Phenylobacterium zucineum HLK1: one gene and its partner. The protein of the gene in region 1 interacts with the protein of each later gene in a pairwise test. Links are inferred from orthologs where the notes say so. Each region holds a gene or a part of one and is shown in the gene's direction. Other genes may lie near its edges.

Region 1 (7,001 bases):
GCCTCGAAGGGGGCGCCCCCCGATCCGTCCACCAGGGTCCCGCCGCGGACGACGAGGTCGAAGGCCTTTTCCATGGCGCGCTCCCGGACTGTTCCACGCTTCTGCGAGCGTGTGCCGCCCCATCTAGCCGCCCCGACGCTGGGTCAGGTCAAGCGCCGGATCGCCGCCCCGGCCGCGGCCGGGATCCCACATTCGTGCGCCTGCGCCGTAGGAACCGCAGCATTCTGAGGGGGTTGCATGACCTTGACGAGAGAGGACCCATGCAGATCAAAGCCCTCATGGCCCTGGCTGCGCTCGCGATCGCGATCGGTTTCACCCTGCCCGGACGGGACGGGGGCGAGGCCCAGGCGCAGCAGGGCCAGATTCCGATGCTGGAACTGGACTAGCCGCCTTCGCGCGGCAGGTCGTCGGTGGGCGCGGCGCACCCGCGCAGCGCTTCGCCGGCCAGCTCCACCTCGGCCGTCATCGGATACGTCAGGTCGCTCATCCCGTCGGAACAGGTGGAGACGAATAGGGTCACCCGCATCGTCGTCCCGTCCTGCGCCGTCATCTCGTAGACCGCCCGCCCGGGCGAGATCTGCGCGCCCGGCGCCTCGAACGCCTTCTCGGGGTGGTCGGGCCGCAGCAGCACCGCCTTCGTGCCGTCGATCCGCACCGCCCAGAACGGCTCGGTCCCGCGCGCGGTCATCGGCCGGCTGAAGTCGCTGACGGTCGGGACCGGCTCCAGCGCCGGCGGGGCGTCGGCCGGGGGCGGGGCGGCCGCGCCGTCGGGGTCCTGCGGTTGGCAGGCGGCGAGGAGGAGCAGCAGCGGAAGCAGCGCGTGTCGCATGGAGCCTTCCCGGGTTTTCCACAAATCAGGCTAGCCTCACTTCCGTGGGCGCGACACCCTTCAGCTTCTACGAATTCTTCGCCGGCGGCGGCATGGCGCGCCTGGGCCTGGGCGCGCGCTGGGCTTGCGCCTTCGCCAACGACTTCGACCCGGTGAAGGCCGCGACCTACCGGGCCAACTTCCCCGACGCGGAAAGCCACTTCCGCGAGGGCGACGTCTGGAAGCTGGGGCCCGTCGACCTGCCCGGCCGGGCGGATCTCGCCTGGGCCTCCAGCCCCTGCCAGGATTTCAGCCTCGCCGGCGCCCGGGCGGGCCTGGAGGGCGGCCGCTCGTCGGCCTTCTTCGGCTTCTGGAAGCTGATCCGGGAGCTGGGCGGCGAGGGCCGGGCGCCGAGCCTGGTCGTCATCGAGAACGTCGTGGGCCTGCTGACCTCGCGCGGCGGCGCCGACTTCGCGGCGCTGGGCCGGGCGCTCGCGGCCGAGGGCTATGTGTTCGGGGCGCTCGAGATCGACGCGGCGCACCTGCTTCCGCAGTCGCGGCCGCGGGTGTTCGTCGTGGCCTCGAAGGTTCCCCCGCCCGCCCGCCTCGTCGGCGACGGCCCGTTCCACACCCGCGCGGTGCGCACCGCCCAGGCCGCGCTTCCGCCGGAGCTGGCGGCGAGCTGGGTCTGGTGGCGGCTCCCGGCGCCGCCCGCCCGCAACACCGACCTCGCCGCCCTGCTGGAGCCGGACGCGGCGGTCGCCTGGCACGCGCCGCATCAGACCGAGCGCCTGCTGTCGCTGATGGCGCCGGCGCACCGGGCGAAGCTGTCGGCCCAGCGCGGCCGGGCCGTGGGCGCCGTGTTCCGGCGCACGCGGATCGAGGAGGGGCGCAGGGTGCAGCGGGCCGAGGTGCGCTTCGACGGTCTCGCAGGCTGCCTGCGCACGCCCCGGGGCGGGTCCTCGCGCCAGGCGATCGTGGTGGTGGAGGACGGCGCCGTCCGCAGCCGCCTGCTCGCCGCCCGCGAGGCGGCGCGGCTGATGGGCCTGCCCGAGAGCTATCGCCTGCCGCCCGCGGCCACCGCCGCCCTGCACGTGGCCGGGGACGGCGTGGCCGTGCCGGTGGTCCGCTGGCTGGCGCAGGAGCTGCTGGAGCCGCTGCTGGCGCCCGCCGCCGCCATGGCCGCCGAGTAAATCTAAACGCCGCCTCAGGCGCGGCGCCTTCCAAAACGCCGGAGAAGTTCTAGGGTCGCGGGCAAGCTCCCGAATTCCACCCTGGAGGTCCTTCCGATGGACGCCACCCCCGACAAGGTCTACGACGCCGCCCGCTTCCGCCGGTCCGGCCGCGGCAAGATCTACGACTCCATCCTCGACACCATGGGCGACACCCCGCTGGTGCGCCTGCCGCACCTGACGGCCGCGCTGAAACCCAAGGGCGAGGTCGTCGCCAAGCTCGAGTTCTTCAACCCCGTCGCGTCGGTGAAGGACCGCATCGGCGTGGCCATGGTCGAGTACCTGGAGGCCAAGGGCGTCCTGAAGCCGGGCGGCGTGATCATCGAGCCCACGTCCGGCAACACCGGCATCGCGCTGGCCTTCGTGGCCGCCGCCAAGGGCTACAAGCTCACCCTCGTCATGCCAGAGAGCATGTCGATCGAGCGGCGCAAGATGCTGGTGATCCTGGGCGCCAAGCTCGAGCTGACTCCGGCCGAGAAGGGCATGGCCGGCGCGGTCGCCCGGGCCAAGGAGCTGGTGGAGGCCACGCCCGGCGCGGTGATGCCGCAGCAGTTCGACAACGTCGCCAACCCGCTGATCCACCGGGTCTCGACCGCCGAGGAGATCTGGAACGACACCGAGGGCCGCGTGGACGTGGTGATCTCGGGCGTCGGCACCGGCGGCACGATCACCGGCGTCGGCCAGGTGCTGAAGGCCCGCAAGCCCTCGGTGAAGATGGTGGCCGTCGAGCCCGACGCCTCGCCGGTGCTGTCGGGCGGCAATCCTGGCCCGCACAAGATCCAGGGCATCGGCGCGGGCTTCGTGCCCTCGATCCTGGACCGGGGCGTGATCGACGAGGTGGTGCAGGTCTCGAACGACGACAGCTTCGCCATGGCGCGCCGCGTGGCGAGCGAGGAGGGAATCCCGGTCGGCATCTCGTCCGGCGCCGCGCTGACCGCCGCCTTCGAGGTGGCGAAGCGCGACGACATGGCCGGCAAGCTGGTGGTGGCGATCATCCCGAGCTTCGCCGAGCGCTACATCTCGACGGCGCTGTTCGAGGGGCTGTGACGTCCCGCTCCGACGTATTCGACGCGGAGAAGCGCTCCGCCGTGATGCGGCGGGTGAAGGGCAAGGACACCACGCCCGAGATGACGGTGCGCCGGGCGCTGACCGGGCTCGGCGCCCGCTACCGGCTGCACCGCAAGGACCTGCCCGGCAGTCCGGACATCGTCATGCCGGGCCGGCGCCTGGCGCTGTTCGTCCACGGCTGCTTCTGGCACGGGCACGACTGCCCCCGGGGCGCGCGCGTCCCCAAGCAGAACCGCGACTACTGGACCGCCAAGGTCGCCCGCAACGTCGCCCGGGACGCGCGCGACCGCGAGGCGCTGGCCGCCGCCGGCTGGCGCGTGGAGACGCTCTGGGAGTGCGAGCTGAAGGACGCGCCGGCGCTGGAGGCGCGGCTGAGGGCGCTGCTCTAGGCGTCCGCCGGCTGGACCTCCTCGACCACGATCTCGGTCTTCACCGAGTTGGCGATGAAGCACTCCTCGTGGGCCAGGTGGTGCAGGTGGTCGGCCTCCTCCGGCGTGGGACGCCGGCCGGCGTAGGTGATCAGCGGGCGCAGCACGACGCGGGTGATGGCCAGGCGCCCTTCGGCGTTCTTCTCCATCACCCCCTCGGCGGCGTCGACGTAGCGGGTCACGGCGAACCCTTCGAGCCTGGCCATGTGGAGGAACGTCAGCATGTGGCAGGAGGAGAGCGAGGCGACCAGCATCTCCTCCGGGTCCACCGCCCCCTCGACCGCCCACTTTTTCCCGACCACGTGCCGCGAGGCGGTGGCCGGGACGGCGTGTTGCTCGAAGGCCACCGTGTGGCCGCGGCTGTAGCGCCCGTTGGGGAAGTCGGCGCCCTCCTCCAGCGTCCAGTCGATCCTCGCGCGGTAGACGGCCATCCCTGCTCCCCCTGATGTCAGAACGCTTCCGCCGGAAGCTTCATCATCAGATCGGCGCCCGTCTTCAGCTTGGCAAGATGGCCGCCGGTTTCCGGCAGGATCCGCTCGACGTAATAGCGGCCGACCGTGAGCTTGCGCTCGTAGAGCGGGTCCTTGTCGCCCTCGGCGATCTTCGCCTGGGCGGCCTTGGCCATCATCGCCCACATGTAGGCCAGCGCGGTCAGGCCGAAGAGCTGCAGGTAGTCGGTGGACGCCGCGCCGGCGTTGTCGGGATTGGCCAGGCCGTTCTGCATCAGCCACATGGTGGCCTCCTGCAGCTCGCCCTTGGCGCGGGCCAGGCCCTCCACGAACGGCTTCAGGCCCGGATCGCCTTCGTTCTCGGCGACGAAGGCGTCCAGCTCGGCGAAGAAGCTCATCACCGCCCGGCCGCCGTCGGCGGCGAGCTTGCGGCCCACCAGGTCCAGGGCCTGCACGCCGTTGGTGCCCTCGTAGATCAGGGCGATGCGCACGTCGCGCAGGTACTGGCTGGCCGGGAAGTGCTCGGTGAAGCCAGAGCCGCCATGCACCTGCATGGCGTCGGAGCAGACCTTGAAGCCGCGGTCGGTGAGGAACGCCTTCACCACCGGCGTCATCAGGGCCATGTAGTCGCGGCCCTTCTGGCGCACCGCTTCGTCCTCGCTGGCGTGGGCCAGGTCGCCGTGGAGGGCAGTCCAGGCCATGAAGGCGCGGCCGCCCTCGATGAGGGCGCGGCTGTCCAGCAGCATCCGCCGCACGTCGGGGTGGACGATGATCGGATCGGCCGGGCCGTCGGGGTTCTTGGGGCCCGTGAGCGAGCGGCCCTGCAGGCGCTCCTTGGCGAACTCGGCGGCGGCCTGGTAGGCGGCCTCGGCCTGGGCGATCCCCTGCAGGCCGACGCCCAGCCGCGCCTCGTTCATCATCACGAACATCAGCTTCAGGCCCTGGTTCTCCTCGCCGACGAGCCAGCCTGTGGCCTCCTCGTGGCTGATCACGCAGGTGGCGTTGCCGTGGATGCCCATCTTCTCTTCCAGGCCCAGGCACTTGACCGAGTTGCGCTCGCCCGGCTCGCCGTTCGCGTCAGGGATGAACTTCGGCACGATGAACAGGCTGATGCCCCGCACGCCGGCCGGCGCCCCCTCGATCCGCGCCAGCACCAGGTGGACGATGTTCGGCGTCAGGTCCTGCTCGCCGCCCGAAATCCAGATCTTCTGGCCCGTGATCTTGTAGGTCCCGTCCGCTTGCGGGACGGCCTTGGTGCGCAGCAGGCCAAGGTCGGTGCCGCAGTGCGGCTCGGTCAGGTTCATGGTCCCGGCCCAATGGCCCGAGGCGAGCTTCGGCAGGTACAGCGCCTTCTGCTCGGGCGAGCCGCCGACGTGGATCGCCGAATAGGCGCCGTGGGTCAGGCCCGGGTACATCGAGAAGGCCATGTTCGCCGAGGAGCTCATCTCGGAGAACGCCACGTTGACCACGTGCGGCAGGCCCTGGCCGCCGAAGGCGGGGTCGGCGCCCAGCGCCGGCCACCCGGCCTCGACCAGCTGGGCGTAGGCCTCCTTGAAGCCGGTGGGGGTCCGGACGGTGAAGTCCGGGCTCCACGTGCAGCCTTCCTTGTCGCCCACCGGGTTCAGCGGTGCGAGCACCTCGGAGGTGAACTTGCCGGCCTCCTCCAGGATGGCCTCGACGGTGTCCATCGAGGCGTCGGCGAAGGCGGGCAGGTTGGCGTGGCGGTCGAGCTGCAGCACGTCGCGCAGCAGGAAGACGTAGTCCCGCACGGGGGCCTGGTAGGTCATGGGGGCTCCGAATGTGAAGCGTCGGGCAGGTGAGCGGGGCGCGGCGTGCGCCGGGCCTCTGGGCTGGCCCTATGTCGCTCAGGCGGGGGGCCGCGGGCAATGCCGAAGTGGCGGCCGGAACGGGGGAGCCGGAAGGAGACGAGGCGGGACGCCGTCCCGCCTCGCAGGCGTGTCTCTTACGCCGCGCCGTCCAGCTGGCGGCGCATGGTCTGGTCATAGTCGGCCGCGCGCGGCAGCAGGTCGGGCCGGGTCGCGGCCAGGCGCTTCTCGGCGTCGGCGATGCCCTTCTGGAGCTGGGCGATGGCCGCGTCGATGTCCTTCTTCTGCTGCTCGAGGGCGACGATGCGCTCGTTGAACTTGCGCAGGCTCTTGGCCGCCTGCTGGGCGCCGGACTCGTCGGCTTCGTAGAGGTCGAGGATCTCGCCGATCTCGGCCAGCGAGAGGCCCACGCGCTTGCCGCGCAGGATCAGCTGCAGGCGGGCGCGGTCGCGGTAGGAATAGACGCGGTTCATCCCGTCGCGCGCGGGGGTCAGGAGGCCCTTGTCCTCATAGAAACGCAGGGCGCGGGGGGTGCATTTGAACTCGAGGCACAGCTGCCGGATCGTATAGGTCCGGGCGGGTCGGCGCAGGTCCGTCGGCATGGGGTTTCCTCCGGTCTGTTGTTTTGCGCTGACAGCGTAAGCGTACCTTTCCGTTTACGTCAAGGGTACGTAAACGTTGATCACCCAACGAGCCTGACCCAGGGTGAGGCGGCCCGCGGGCCGCTCTCGGAGACGTGATCGGGGCGAGCCCGCGGACGCGACTAGGCGGCGAGTTCGCCGCGCAGCGCGCGCTCGATCAGGTCCACCGTCCGGTCGATGCCGAAGATGGCCACGAAGCTGCCGAAGCGCGGACCCTGGCTCTGGCCAAGCAGCACCTCGTAGAGGGCGGCGAACCAGAGGCGGAGCGGCTCGAAGCCGGCCGCCTTGCCCACTTCGAACACCTCGTTCTGGATGGCCTCGGCGTCGGTCCCTTCAGGCAGGGCCTTCAGGCGCGCCACCAGGTCCTCCATGGCCGTCCGCTCCCGCTCGTCGGGGGCGCGGAAGCGCTTCGAGGGCTTCACGAAGTCCTCGTAGTAGTTGAGCGCGTAGCCCGCGAGCTGGTCCAGCAGCGGCTCGCTCTGCGGGTTCGCCCCCGGCTGGTAGCGCTCGAGGAAGCCCCAGAGGATCTCCTTGGTCGAGGCGTCGGCC
Region 2 (6,933 bases), 1.3 Mb from region 1 along the record:
TGCCCGTCGGTGTCGAAATAGCGGACGTCGAAGCCCAGGTTGTCGGTCAGCGAGAAGCCGACGCCGAGGTTCCAGGTGGTGTAGTCCGAGGCTTCCTCGATCGTCTGGTGGCCGATGGCGCCGCTGACCACGAAGCGGCTGCTCGGGATCGGGAAGGTCGCGTTGGCCTCGTAGTACCAGGCGTCGCCCGTGTTGGCCGTGAAGTCGGGCGAATAGTAGACCGCCGCGCCGAAGGTGGCCGGGCCGGCCGGCACCGAGGCGGCGACCTTGCCTTCCCAGTAGTCGTAGTCGGCGCCCGAGGGCTGGTCGAGGTAGCCGTAATAGATCACGCCGATGTCCAGGGTGACCGCGCCGACGGTGGGCTTCACGCCCGCATAGAGGTCGAACTCGGCGTCGGTGGAATCGCCGAAGTCGACGTTCGAGGCCCAGACCCCGGCGTAGCCGATCGAGCCCAAGGTGGCGTCGACGCCGCCGAACACCTGCGGATCCTCGTCGGTCTGGCTGACCCCGCGGAACACGTACTCCGTGGCCGCGCCGAGATTGAAGGACAGCGAGACAGGGCCTTCGTCCTGGGCGTGAGCCACGCCGGAAAACGCCATTGTGCCGAGGGCGGCGAGAAGCGACACCTTGAGCTTATTCATTTTGGTCTATCCCCTTATGTCTCCGATCCGACCTCGGTTGGATCGTGCGCCGGCATGGTCGCGAGCGGCGGTCGGGCAGATCAACGCGCAGCGTCGCCCATGGCGCAGCTCGGCAGGGGCTGAGCGAACTTTGTGCGCCCAACGTGGCCGGCGCCGGGAAATTGGGCAGAACCCGCCCGCAGCCTGCACCGCACCCTGCTTAGCGCGCCACGGTCGGCGCGTAGCCGAGGTGCATGCCGGCGTCCACCAGCAGGGTTTCGCCGGTGACGTGGCGCGAGGCCGGCGCGGCCAGGAACACCGTCGCCTCGGCGATATCCTGGGGGGTGGAGGCCGCCCGCAGCGGCGTCGAGGCCTCGGCGTTCGCCCGCACGCGGTCGACGGCGGCGTCCGGCATGCCCTTGCCGAACCAGGGCGTGTCGATGAAGCCGGGGCAGACGGCGTTCACGCGGATCTTCGGGGCCAGGGCCCGGGCCAGCGACAGGGTCATGGTGGTCATGGCGCCCTTGGAGGCGGCGTAGGGGATCGAGGAGCCGATCCCGGTGACGCCGGCGATGGAGGCCGTGTTCACGACCGCGCCGTGGCGGGGGGCGGCCTCGAGCAGGCTCCGGCACGCGCGGACCATCTGGTAGGCGCCCACCACGTTGACGGCGTAGAGGTCGAGGAAGTCCTGCGCCGAGACCGCGTCGAGGTCGCCGTGGGCGGCGAAGCGGGTCGTGCCCGCATTGTTGAACAGGGCGTCGATGCGGCCGAACGGCTGGGCGGCGGCGGCGATCTTGCGGCAATCCTCGTCCGAGGCGACGTCGCCCTGCACCAGCACCCCCTCGGCGCCCTCGGCGCGCACGAGGGCGGCGGTCTCCTCGGCCTCGCTGGCGCTGCGCGCGTAGTTGACCACCACGGCCTTGGCGCCGCGGCGCGCCACCTCGACGGCGATCGCCCGGCCGAGCCCGGTCGAGGCGCCGGTCACCACCACCACGAAGTCCTGGAAGTCCCCGCCGGCCGCCATGTCGCTCTCCCTTGCGTGTGTTGTTAGCGCCCCTAGTAGCGGGTAAAGGCGCGCCCATGGAAGAGACCCACCTGAGCCAGCTCGGCCGCGACGTGCGGGGCTTCGACAGCCCCGAGGCCGCGGTGGTCGAGCGCGTGCCCAATCCGCACAAGGGCGAGACCTACCTCGTCCGGTTCACGGCGCCGGAGTTCACCTCGCTGTGCCCGGTGACGGGGCAGCCCGACTTCGCCCACCTGGTGATCGACTACGTTCCCGGCGAGTGGCTGGTGGAATCCAAGTCGCTGAAGCTCTACCTGGCCTCGTTCCGCAACCACGGCGCATTCCACGAGGATTGCACCGTGGCGATCGGCAAGCGGCTGGTGGCCGAGCTCGCGCCGCAGTGGTTGCGGATCGGCGGGTACTGGTACCCCCGCGGCGGCATCCCCATCGACGTATTCTGGCAAACCGGCCCGGCGCCGGAAGGTCTTTGGCTGCCCGACCAAGGCGTCGCGCCATATCGCGGCCGCGGGTGAGCGTAGACGCGGCATAGACGCCACGTATATCGGACCCGACAGCTTGCGATTACTCGGATATCTGAGCGCCGCGTCGGGCGATGGATGGAATATTCGGGACCCGCGCCAGAATTCGGCCGGCCGCCGCTTCAAGCCGCCTACTCTCGCCTGAGGCGAAAAGGGGCGCGTGCGGGCCGCTAAGCCTGTTCGGGCTTCCCAAAAGGGGCGTTGAGGCCTATAGGTGATCTTGCCCAACTCTCCTCGGGCGTGTCACCTCAGGCCGGGCGGCGCGGCGCGCCGTCCGGCCGCTGTGTGTCTGGCCCGTGGGGCTCAGGGCTTCCAGCGGGTGACGAGGCTGCCCACGTCCATCCGCTCGCGCTCCAGCGGCGGCTCCCGGGGCGTCCCGATCATGATGAACCCCGCGACGCGTTCGTGCTCGGCCAGGCCGAGGACCCGCTGCGCCTCGGAATCGAAGCTGTACCAATCCGTGATCCAGTTCGCGCCGTAGCCCATGGCCTGGGCGGCGTTCAGCAGGTTGGTGCAGACCGCGCCCGCCGACAGCACCTGCTCCCATTCCGGAATCGCCCCGGGCTTCACCCGCGAGACGACCACGATCGCCAGGGGCGGCGTCCGCAGCTTGCCCAGCTTGGCCGCCTGGGTCGCATCGCCCCGGCCGCGCGCGAGGGCCTCGAGCCGGTCGGCGAAGGCGGTCTTGGCCTCGCCTTCCAGCAGGACGAAGCGCCAGGGCGACAGCTTGCCGTGGTCGGGCGCCCGGCCGGCCAGGCGAAGGAGGTCGCCCAGCTGGTCCGAGGAGGGGCCGGGCTCGGCCAGCGTCAGGGCGGGGGCCGAGCGGCGGAGCGCCAGGAAGCGCAGGACTTCCGGGACGGGGGCGATGGGAAGCGGGGCGCCGAACTCCGGGACGGGCGGCAGGTCAGAGCTCAATGAGGAGGCCTTGGCGTTTAGGAAAACGATAGAGCCGTGGATTTATCGGCTCGCCCGTGCGTTCCGCAAGGCGAGGTGACAGAGATGCCCGACACGCCCGCCTGGCTGGCGCCCCATGGAAAACCCTGGATCCGCGGCGAGAGCCGGGTGGTGTACGACAACCCCTGGATCCGGGTCACCGAGCACGACGCCATCGCGCCCACGGGCCGTCCGGCGCTGTACGGGGTGGTCGGCTTCAAGAACGTGGCGGTGGCGGTCCTGCCCCTGCACGACGACGGCTCGGTGACGCTGGTCGGCCAGCACCGCCTGCCGCACGCCGACTACAGCTGGGAGATCCCCGAGGGCGGCGCGCCGCGCGACGAGGACCCGCTGGAGGCGGCCAGGCGCGAGCTGGCCGAGGAGGCCGGGCTCGCAGCCGACGACTGGCGCGAGGTGATGCGGACCCAGCTCTCGAACTCGATCACCGACGAGCGGGCCGTCGGCTATGTGGCGCTGGGCCTTCGGGCGGCGGACGGCGCCCATGAGCTGGACGGTACGGAGTCCCTGGCCATCGTCCGCGCGCCGTTCCGCGAGGTGCTGGACGCGGCGCTGGCCGGACACATGCCCGACATGTTGACGGTGGCGATGCTGCTGCGCGCATACCATATGGCTCGGGAAGGGTCGTTGCCGCCCACGCTCGCGCGGGCGATGCTAGGGTAGGGAGAGCCCGATGGGTCGGGAGGAACCGATGAGCCAACGCCTGGAAGTGGTGGACCCCGCCACGCCGCCCCCCGTGTGGGCCGCGCTGCGCAACGAAGCCTACGCCGCCGCCAAGAGCGAGGCGGCCCTGGCCAGCCTGCTGGCCGCCGTGATCCTGAACCACGAGACGCTCGGCGACGCCCTGTCCTACCAGCTGGCGCGCAAGCTGGGCGACCAGGAGCTGCGGGCGATGACGCTCCGCGACATCCTCGAGGAAGCCTACGAGAGCGATCCGTCCTTGGTGGAGATCGCCGAGGCCGACCTGAAGGCGGTGTTCGAGCGCGATCCGGCCTGCCGCGGCTATGTCCAGCCGTTCCTGTTCTTCAAGGGCTTCCAGGCGCTGCAGACGCACCGGGTGGCCCACTGGCTGTGGAAGGCCGGGCGCGAGACCCTGGCGTTCTACCTGCAGAGCCGCTCGAGCGAGCTGTTCCAGGTGGACATCAACCCCGCCACCCGCATCGGCCGCGGCGTGTTCATCGACCACGGCACCGGCATCGTCATCGGCGAGACCGCGGTGATCGGCGACGACGTCTCGATGCTGCAGGGCGTGACCCTGGGCGGCACGGGCGCCGAGCGCGGCGACCGCCACCCCAAGGTCGGCAACGGCGTGCTGCTGGGCGCGGGGGCCAAGGTGCTGGGCAACATCACCATCGGCGATCACGCCAAGGTGGCCTCGGGCTCGGTGGTGCTGAAGCCGGTGCCGCCGCACTGCACCGCGGCGGGCGTGCCGGCGCGGCTGGTCAACTGCCCCACCTGCGACGAGCCGGCCAAGAGCATGGACCACACGCTGGCCGATGCTGTGTACGACTACGTGATCTGAGGTTTCCCGCCGGGCCGCGAGACGGTAGGTTCGCCGCGAATTTGCCGTCTCAAGGAGCGTTGGCGTGGACGAGAAGACCATCCGCAAGATCGAAGGCCATCTGCGCGGGACCTTCGCCAATGCGCGGATCACCCTCGTGCCGCGTCCCAAGCAGAAGGACTCCGCCGAGGTCTACATCGGCGAGGAGTTCGTGGGCGTCGTCTTCCAGGACGAGGACGAGGACGGCTCGTTCATGTTCGAGATGGCGATTCTCGCCGAGGATCTGCCCTAGCGCACCTGGGTGACCGTCAGGCTGCCGGCCGGGAGGGGGCCGATCGGCGGCTGCTCCTCCGGCGGGCCCAGCCAGGCGGCCCAGTCCTTCTTCGGCAGGATGACGATCTGGCGGTCGTGGTAGGGCGCGATGTCCGGCCCCGGCGCGCAGGTCAGCATGGTGAAGCGATCCTCGCGGATCAGGCCTGCGATCGCGAACAGCGGGCCCTCGGCGCCTTCGAACAGCCATTTCGACTTGGGGCTCTTCGTCCCGGTGAACTCGTAGAAGCCGTCGGCCGGGATCAGGCAGCGGCCGTTCGGGAACTGGCGGCCCTCCGAGCGGAAGTTGATCACCGGCCCGCCCTTGGGCCGCGGGAAGCCCCAGGCGAGCTGCTTCAGCACGGCCGCCCCGTCCTGCCCGACGATCACCGGCGCCCTGTCGGTGGGGCGGATCGAGACGCGGGGCTCGAGGTTCGGCGCGCCGCCCTCCCACTCCAGCGGGATGCGAAGCTGGCTGAACTCCTGCAGCAGCTCGTCCAGCGAGCGCTCGAGGCGGTACTCGTTGCACATGCCCTGAGGTGGCCCGCCGACGGCAGGCTTGGCAAGCGCTAGCGGGCGAGCGTCCGGCAGACCGTCTCGGCCGCGGCCGCGAGAGCCGCTGCGGGGCCCGGGAGCGCCTGGTCCGGATCGCGGGCGAGGGCGGCGCGGATCGCCGCCGCCTGGCGCTCCACCTCGGCGACGGCGGCCAGGGCCCGGCCCGCGGCGCTGGACCGCCAGGCGGCCAGCCGCTCGCGCCGCCGCCGCTCCTCCGCCTGCAGGGCCTCCAGGGCCAGGGGGCGGAAGGGCTGGGGGCCAAGACCCGACCAGGCCACGCCCCCGGCCGCCTCCCGATCGCGGCGATGGGCGGCGGCGCGGAAGGCCTCGTCTTGCTGGGCGGACAGGAGGGGCATGACCGAACTATACATTATATACAGGTCAGCTCCAAATTTCTCTGTATCTAAGCTGCGCCGCGGATGATCCGGCGGGCCTGGAAGGGCGGGATGATCGCCGTGATGTGGGCCGCCCAGCGGAGCCGGGCGTCCTGACGGGTCGGGCCGGCGACACTCTCGAGGTCGTAGAGCCCGGGACGGGAGCCGCGCAGCAGGCGCTTGACCAGCACCTCGTCGGTGTCGGTCTCGACCACCACCACGTGGCCCAGCATGTCCGGGGTGGGCGGGGTGCGCTGGTCCTCGAAGTAGATCAGCGCCCCGTCGTCGGCGACGCCGCGCATCGAGTGGCCGACGACCCGCAGGGCCACGGCCCGGTCGGTCCCGCCGGGGGGGATCGGGGCGAGCTCGCCGGGGTCGTGGCCCGTGGCGAAGAGGACGATCCCGTCGGGATTGGCTCCCACGCGGCCGATGACCGGCGCGAGCCCCCCCTCCGCGGCGGGCCGCATGCCGCCGGCCGCGTCGTAGAGCCACTCGGGCCGGACCCCGAACGCGGCCGCGTATTCCTTGGCGCGCCTATAGGAGAAGGGGGCGTTGCCGTTCTCGTTCGAGGCGTAGGTGTTGCGGTTCCAGCCGAAGGCGTCGGCCGCCGCAGCGGCGGTCTCGAAGCCCTTGTCGATGCGGGCCTGGCGCAGGCGTTCGGCGCGACCGTCCATGGGAGATCCTGTGGTGTCTCGTCGCTGTAGATAACCTGTAGAAATCTTTTGCGCAAGCGGGCCGTAGGTTTTATACATTTCGGCATGGCGATGCACGAAACCTGGGCCGGAGAGGCCTATGCGAACCTGCGGCGAGGCGGGGCCTCGGCGGGACGCGCGACCACGGAGCTGGGGCTGCCCCCCGGCAAGGCGAGGGTGCTGGAAGCCCTGTTCCAGGCCAGGCCCCCCGGCCGCGGGGCCGACGCGATGCGGCCGCGGTTCGCCCGCCACGGCGCCCACGTGGCGGCGGTGCTGGCCGAGGGCGGCTATCCGGCTCTGACGCCGTGAGCGGTCGGTCGGAGGGCGCGGCGGCCCTGGTGGCCCGCGCCCTGAGCCGCCGCCCGCCGGACCAGCGGGCGCAGTTCCTG

The links.
Region 2: the proteins of cysK (region 1) and cysE interact in binary tests that used the Escherichia coli proteins (3 or more experiments, as listed by UniProt). The link is inferred for Phenylobacterium zucineum HLK1 from one-to-one orthologs.

Annotation. Positions count from the first base shown.
Region 1 is NC_011144.1:3,795,600-3,802,600, reverse strand. What follows is about bases 1,107-4,092. They hold cysK (cysteine synthase A), read left to right. Parts: upstream 1,107-2,097; coding sequence 2,098-3,087; downstream 3,088-4,092. Other genes in these bases: PHZ_RS18555 (acyl-CoA dehydrogenase C-terminal domain-containing protein), read right to left, coding at 3,985-4,092; PHZ_RS18560 (OsmC family protein), read right to left, coding at 3,494-3,967; PHZ_RS18565 (very short patch repair endonuclease), read left to right, coding at 3,084-3,497; PHZ_RS18575 (DNA cytosine methyltransferase), read left to right, coding at 1,107-2,001. Outside these bases: PHZ_RS18585 (N-acyl-D-amino-acid deacylase family protein), read right to left, coding at 1-74; PHZ_RS23795 (hypothetical protein), read left to right, coding at 261-386; PHZ_RS18580 (COG3650 family protein), read right to left, coding at 383-829; more of PHZ_RS18575, read left to right, coding at 874-1,106; more of PHZ_RS18555, read right to left, coding at 4,093-5,772; PHZ_RS18550 (MerR family transcriptional regulator), read right to left, coding at 5,949-6,413; PHZ_RS18545 (lysine--tRNA ligase), read right to left, coding at 6,575-7,001.
Region 2 is NC_011144.1:2,515,205-2,522,137, reverse strand. What follows is about bases 2,802-5,719. They hold cysE (serine O-acetyltransferase), read left to right. Parts: upstream 2,802-3,804; coding sequence 3,805-4,635; downstream 4,636-5,719. Other genes in these bases: PHZ_RS12290 (hypothetical protein), read right to left, coding at 5,493-5,719; PHZ_RS12295 (SOS response-associated peptidase), read right to left, coding at 4,903-5,454; PHZ_RS12300 (DUF3126 family protein), read left to right, coding at 4,700-4,906; PHZ_RS12310 (NUDIX domain-containing protein), read left to right, coding at 3,162-3,776; PHZ_RS12315 (nitroreductase family protein), read right to left, coding at 2,802-3,077. Also shown: PHZ_RS12330 (TorF family putative porin), read right to left, coding at 1-641; PHZ_RS12325 (SDR family NAD(P)-dependent oxidoreductase), read right to left, coding at 841-1,644; queF (preQ(1) synthase), read left to right, coding at 1,701-2,156; more of PHZ_RS12315, read right to left, coding at 2,466-2,801; more of PHZ_RS12290, read right to left, coding at 5,720-5,834; PHZ_RS12285 (S24 family peptidase), read right to left, coding at 5,882-6,526; PHZ_RS12280 (hypothetical protein), read left to right, coding at 6,611-6,853; PHZ_RS12275 (hypothetical protein), read left to right, coding at 6,850-6,933.